2 regions of the Robertmurraya mesotrionivorans genome follow, and region 2 is predicted to be linked to the other one. Evidence: a T-box and tRNA genes for the amino acid it is inferred to sense, from the RefSeq annotation. Region 2 holds a T-box; the other holds one or more tRNA genes.
The links. A T-box is a leader RNA that pairs with one kind of tRNA and senses whether it is charged. The one in region 2 lies ahead of glyQ (glycine--tRNA ligase subunit alpha), so its partner is inferred to be a tRNA-Gly.
Positions count from the first base shown of each region.

Region 1: it has a tRNA-Gly gene. The T-box ahead of glyQ (glycine--tRNA ligase subunit alpha) is inferred to sense a tRNA for this amino acid. The anticodon was not compared.

Region 1 is NZ_JBPCCH010000028.1:45,731-49,156, reverse strand. It holds gene ACRX5O_RS23210 (GNAT family N-acetyltransferase) at 1-14, shown strand, start outside; gene ACRX5O_RS23205 (ATP-binding protein) at 55-1,320, opposite strand; tRNA gene ACRX5O_RS23200 (tRNA-Gly) at 1,502-1,575, shown strand; gene ACRX5O_RS23195 (winged helix-turn-helix transcriptional regulator) at 1,674-2,039, opposite strand; gene ACRX5O_RS23190 (MFS transporter) at 2,206-3,396, shown strand; gene ACRX5O_RS23185 (aldo/keto reductase) at 3,403-3,426, shown strand, end outside.
Region 2 is NZ_JBPCCH010000001.1:388,826-392,251, forward strand. It holds gene era (GTPase Era) at 1-19, shown strand, start outside; gene ACRX5O_RS01930 (YqzL family protein) at 173-316, shown strand; gene recO (DNA repair protein RecO) at 346-1,101, shown strand; T-box leader at 1,148-1,325, shown strand; gene glyQ (glycine--tRNA ligase subunit alpha) at 1,405-2,295, shown strand; gene glyS (glycine--tRNA ligase subunit beta) at 2,288-3,426, shown strand, end outside.

The DNA.
Region 1 (3,426 bases), on a different contig from region 2:
AGAAATTAAATTAGGTTACATAAAAAAGCTCTTACCATCCGGTAGGAGCTCATTTTATGTATTAGAGGTTTCATCGATAGGAAAGGAAAGGGTAATTCTTGTACCTTTCATCGGTTTGCTATCCACATGCACAGTGCCCCTCATGCTTTCGACAATACGAAATACGACCATCATTCCTAAACCAGTCCCCTTGTTACCTTTTAATGAAAAGAACGGCTCACCTAATCTGGCGACTTGTTCTGATGTCATACCAATACCAGTGTCTGTAATACTTAGATGGACACCATTCTCATTCTCTTTCGTGAACAAAAATAATATACCTCCAGATTTCATAGCATCGATACCATTTTTCGAGATATTCAGCAGTATTTGCTGGAATTTATGTGGATCACCAGTTATCGGGTGGTTATGTAAAAAAGCTGTTTCAATCGTTATTCCTTGTTTGTTGGCAAGGGGACGAATGATTTCAACACACTTTTGAATCTCTTGTTCCAAGTCGAGTGGCAATTCCACTTCAGGATGTGGTCTAGCAAAGGTGAGATATTCATTAATAATCTCCGATGCACGATCTGCTTCGGCAATGGCAAGAGAAGTATAGGTTTTACAATCCTCAGGCGTATCCGAATGTTCATGTACTAATTGTAAAAATCCTCTCACAACCGTTAATGGATTTCGTACTTCATGACTAATACTAGCAGCTAAATGGCTGACCGTTTCCATTTTTTCAAACTTAATCGATTCCATTTGCAAAAGATGAAAGGTTCGAAGTACTTCACACAAGTAACAAACAAAAAATGTAGAAGCTGTTAGGACCATTACATAGATGAAATAAGAAAAGGTCTGATCAAAATCAAATAAAATAGATGGAATTAAAAAACCTACCACTGAATATAAAAAAGATAGAAAAGTAAAAAGAAATAGTCGGCTATAAAGAGGCTTTTTTAATAAATTTGGATACATATAAATCATAACAACTGTGTAGATGACTGCAAGAATAATGGTAACCCAAATACCGTTTCCACCAAAGGGGAGTCGGATTAGGATCATGACGCTAGCCAAACCTAATATAATGGGTCTGCCACCGTAGATACATCCAAGTAGAAAAGGGATGAAGCGCAAGTCATAAACAAAGCCTTCATCAACTTTAACAGACAAAAGAATACTAACAATCATTAAGAGGGAAGACAAAAGGAAGAGGTGCAGCTTGCCAAATCGATAGGTATAAATATTGTGTTTGGCTAGGATTAATAAGTTGAGTAGCAAAATGGATAGAAGAATGAATAATAAATTAATCAGTAGACCTTGAAAAAGTTCACTCATCCATGTGCCCCTCCTAGCGCGATATATTCTATTTCTTATTTTATGAGAATGTACATCTTTTAACAAGAACAATAGGGAAAAATACGCTTTGTCCTTACATGAAAAAAAGTTCGACAAAATACTTGATTTTTTTTAGGAATCTTTGTATTATATAAAAGTACCAAATATGAATCACATATTTGCGGGTGTAGTTTAATGGTAAAACCTCAGCCTTCCAAGCTGATGTCGTGAGTTCGATTCTCATCACCCGCTCCATACATATAAGCAACGCAGTATGCCGTTTATAAAAACGTTGTACTGCGTTTTTTTAATCCCCCGTTCTTATAGTAAACGGGGATTTTGATCATCTAAAACTATTTTTGATTTAATATACTTTCCTCTAAAACCTCATTTTTATCTCCGTATACCTTTGTAATATGAGATTCTCCCCATGCACATAGCGAATCCAAAATTGATTGTAGACTTTTTCCATATTCACTGAGTTCATATTCCACTTTAGGAGGAACCTGATTATAACTAATTCGTTTGATGACTCCATCTTCCTCTAACTCACGTAATTGCTGTGTTAACATTTTTTGAGTAATATTTGGCATTAATCGCTTTAGTTCATTTGTTCGCTTTTTTCCATGTGTAAGGTGGCATAGAATGACGCATTTCCATTTCCCCCCAATCACCTCTAATGTGGCTTCGACACCTATGTTGTACTTCTTTTTCTCCACTTTTATTCTCCTTCCTATAGGCACTAAAAAGTACCTACCTTACTAAAAGGTATCTATATCACTTAAAAGTGCGTTCTTTCCTAATTGAACTCTATGAATCATAATAGCATTTGTTGATGAAATACACCAAGGAATCATATCAACGGTAAAAAATAGGAGGGAAATAATGAAGTTAGATAGAAAGAGAAGTACATTTGCTTTATTAGCATTAGCAATTAGTGCTTTTGCGATTGGGACAACCGAATTTATTAGTGTTGGGTTGCTTCCTCTCATTGCAAAGGATTTACAAATATCTGTTACAATGGCTGGCCTAACAGTCTCTTTATATGCACTAGGAGTCACGGTAGGTGCCCCAATTTTAACTTCGATTACTTCGAGTATGTCGAAAAAGAAGCTACTACTTTGGATTATGCTGGTTTTTATAATCGGGAATAGTCTAGCAGCTTCAGCAACATCAATAGGTGTTTTACTTGCAGCAAGAGTATTATCAGCATTTTCCCATGGTGTATTTATGTCAATTGGCTCTACGATTGCAGCGAGCCTAGTTCCAGAAAACCGTCGTGCTAGTGCCATTTCCATTATGTTTACAGGGCTAACGGTTGCAACAATTACCGGAGTTCCTATCGGTACCTTTATCGGTCAACAGGTCGGTTGGCGATCAGCATTTGTTGCTATTGTTATTGTCGGAATAATAGCCTTAATTGCAAATAGCATCCTCGTTCCGGCCGAACTACCCAAAGGGAACAAAACAACATTCCGTGAGCAGTTAAACTTAGTAAGAAATGGACGTTTGTTACTAATGTTCATTATTACGGCATTAGGATATGGAGGGACATTCGTAGTATTTACGTATTTAACTCCATTGCTTCAAAGTATTACAGGTATTAAAGAGGAATTAGTTGCTGTCGTTTTACTCGTATATGGTATTGCCATTGCGCTTGGAAATGTCATAGGTGGTCGACTAGCAAATCATAAACCGCTCAAGTCTTTATTTTATATGTTTCTCATTCAGGCAGTGATTCTCCTCATATTAAGCTTTACTGCACCGTTCAAAGTGGTGGGTATACTAACAATTTTATTCATGGGGCTCTTTGCCTTTATGAACGTTCCCGGCCTTCAAGTATATGTCGTAATGCTTGCAGAACGCTTCGTCCCTGGGGCAGTAGATGTTGCATCAGCTATAAACATTGCTGCTTTTAATGCAGGTATAGCCGTTGGTTCTTATGTTGGCGGAATAATAACCGAACAGATAGGATTGATTCATACCGCATGGATTGGTTCGTTAATGGTATTTGGAGCTGTCATTTTAACTGGTGTAAGCCTAATTCTTGAAAAAAAAGATCTAATGGAGGGCTAATAGATGATTAATAAACATTTACAAGAAACG
Region 2 (3,426 bases):
CCGTGAGGACGAATATTGATTTACCATTTTTAGATTATTATTCATCTTTCTAGTTTATGCACCTTTTTTATTAACAATATTTTCGACTCATTATTTTTGGTAGACAAGGCTATGATAATGGTAACGATTTGGATTTATTGCTAGTCAACTATTTGAAAGGTGGGGGTTTTTGATGATGGATTTTACCTGGAAAGTTTTTTCGCAGACAGGTAACATTGACACTTATCTGCTCTTTAAGGAGTTAGAGAAGGAGAATCAAGACATACCCGGGAATCAGGATGATGAGCTAGCAGAGGTTGAATTTCCATATCTCTAGGTTTGTCTCGTACTAGGATGGTGTTCTAGATGTTTCAAAAATGCGAAGGCATCGTCATTCGAACAAATCATTATGGTGAAACAAATAAAATAGTCACTCTATTCACACGTGAATGGGGGAAAATTGGGGTGATGGCACGCGGCGCAAAAAAGCCAAACAGCCGTTTAGCTGCCATCACTCAGCTTTTTACATACGGTCAATTCCTAGTGCAAACAGGCAGCGGACTAGGGAGTTTGCAGCAAGGTGAAATGCTTTCCTCGATGCGGTCAATCAAGGAGGATATCTTCCTAACCGCTTATGCAAGTTACGTTATTGATCTAACAGATAAAAGCACTGACGAAAAAAAGGCAAATCCTTTTTTATTTGAGATGCTATATCAAACGCTAAATTATATTAACGAAGGCTATGACCCAGAAATTATTGTTCATATTTTTGAAGTGAAAATGTTGAATACATTAGGGTTGTATCCCGTCCTTAATCAATGTGCCGTTTGTGGAAGTACAGACGGTCATTTTTCTTTTTCAATTAGAGAGGGTGGATTTATCTGTCATCGCTGTTTGGAAAAGGATCCATATCACTATAAAATCTCACAATCAACAGTAAAACTACTTCGTTTATTTTATTTTATTGATATGAGTAGGTTAGGGAATATATCTGTAAAGCAAGAAACAAAGGATGAGCTTAAAAAAATTATTAATGCTTATTATGATGAATACTCCGGTTTACATTTAAAAACAAAAAAATTTCTGAATCAGATTAGCCAATTAGGAAGTAATGACTTTTAAGAGTTGACAACGACCTTTGTTTCAGCTAAGATTCAAATTAAATTTAATATTTGCGTTGAAGGAAAGGAGTACTTAACTTTCTCTACTTAGAAGCGATCCTAGGACGGTGTAAGCTAGGAATAGAGTGTTAAGGAAGGGCGTTCCCGAGCAATTTCGGATTAAGGTGGCTGACGTTTTTATCGTCGGCAAATAGGGTGGAACCGCGGGTAACTCTCGTCCCTATGCTCAAAGGCATAGGAGACGGGAGTTTTTTTGTTTGCCAAAAATGATCATCTCTTATGCGATAAATTTTGGAGGTGTACGATGAATATTCAAGACATGATTTTAACTTTGCAAAAGCATTGGTCTGATCAAGGATGTATTTTAATGCAAGCTTACGATGTAGAAAAGGGAGCAGGTACCATGAGCCCCTACACATTCTTACGTGCAATTGGCCCTGAACCATGGAATGTGGCGTATGTGGAGCCGTCAAGACGACCAGCCGACGGAAGATACGGTGAAAACCCTAATCGCTTGTACCAACATCACCAATTCCAAGTGATTATGAAGCCTTCTCCTGACAATATTCAGGAAATTTATCTTGATTCGTTGAAGGCGCTGGGAATTGATCCTCTTCAGCACGATATTCGTTTTGTAGAAGATAATTGGGAAAATCCATCGCTTGGATGTGCAGGGCTTGGTTGGGAAGTATGGTTAGACGGCATGGAGATAACCCAATTTACATATTTCCAACAGGTAGGGGGACTTGAGTGTAAGCCTGTTTCAGTTGAAATAACTTATGGAATCGAGCGCCTTGCTTCATATATTCAAGAAAAGGAAAATGTATTTGATCTAGAGTGGACCAACGGATTTACCGTTCGTGATATTTTCTTACAGCCTGAATATGAGCACTCAAAATATACTTTTGAAACATCAGATCCTGAAATGCTTTTTAATCTGTTTAACATTTATGAAAAAGAAGCACATCGTCAAATGAACGAAGGTCTTGTTCATCCCGCTTATGACTATGTCTTAAAATGCTCTCATGTATTTAATCTTCTGGATGCTAGAGGCGCCATTTCGGTTACTGAACGTACTGGTTTTATCGGTCGATGTAGAAACCTAGCAAGAAAGGTAGCTAAAACGTTCTATGAAGAGAGAGAAAAGTTAGGATTCCCAATTCTACAGCAAAAGGGGGAAGATACACATGAATAAGCAAGATTTATTAATTGAAATCGGGCTTGAGGAGATGCCGGCTCGTTTCGTTACAGGGTCAATTGAACAATTAACATCAAAAATAGAGAACTGGCTAAAAGAGAAAAAGATTTCATTTGATTCCATCACTCATTTTTCTACTCCAAGACGTCTAGCTGTCATTGCTTACGGTGTTAGTACTAGCCAAGAGGATGTTGAGGAAGAGGCAAAAGGACCTGCTAAAAAAATCGCCGTTGACCACGAAGGGAATTGGTCAAAAGCAGCAGTAGGATTTACTAAAGGTCAAGGAATGTCTGTTGAGGATATATATTTTAAAGAGATTAATGGGGTTGAGTATGCTCATGTACGAAAGTTTACAAAGGGGCAAGCGACGAAAGAGATACTTCCGGAGATAGAACATATTATTACCGGACTAACATTCCCTAAAAATATGCGTTGGGCAAATGAAACACTAAAATATATTCGTCCAATTAAATGGTTACTTCCTATATATGGAACAGAGATTATCCCATTTACGATCACGAATGTATCGACAAGCAATCGTACAAACGGGCATCGTTTCCTAGGGAAAGAAGTAGAAATCGGTTCACCAGAAGAGTATGTAACTAAGCTTTTAGGTGAATTTGTTATTGCGAATGCAGAAGAAAGAAAAGACGCAATTCTCTCCCAAATTTCTAAGTTAGAAGAAGAGCAAGGCTGGACGATTCCTGTCGATGAGGAATTATTAGAGGAAGTAACGAATCTAGTTGAATACCCAACAGCTTTATTCGGAAGATTTGAGGAAGAATTTCTAGAGCTTCCGGAAGAAGTTCTTATCACATCGATGAAAGAGCATCAGCGCTATTTCCCTGTAAAGAAAAAGGACGGAACACTTTTGCCGTTCTTTGTAACAGTAAGAAATGGTGATCATATGCATCTTGAGACAGTAGCAAAGGGAAATGAGAAGGTACTTAGAGCAAGACTATCAGATGCAGCATTTTTCTATAGAGAAGATCAAAAAACGAATATTTCCGATGCTATAGCTAAGCTTGCTTCAATTGTATATCATGAGGAAATTGGTACCCTTTCTGAAAAGGTTGCACGAGTTCGTTCACTAACAAATCAGTTAGCAGAATTATTAACCTTTAATGA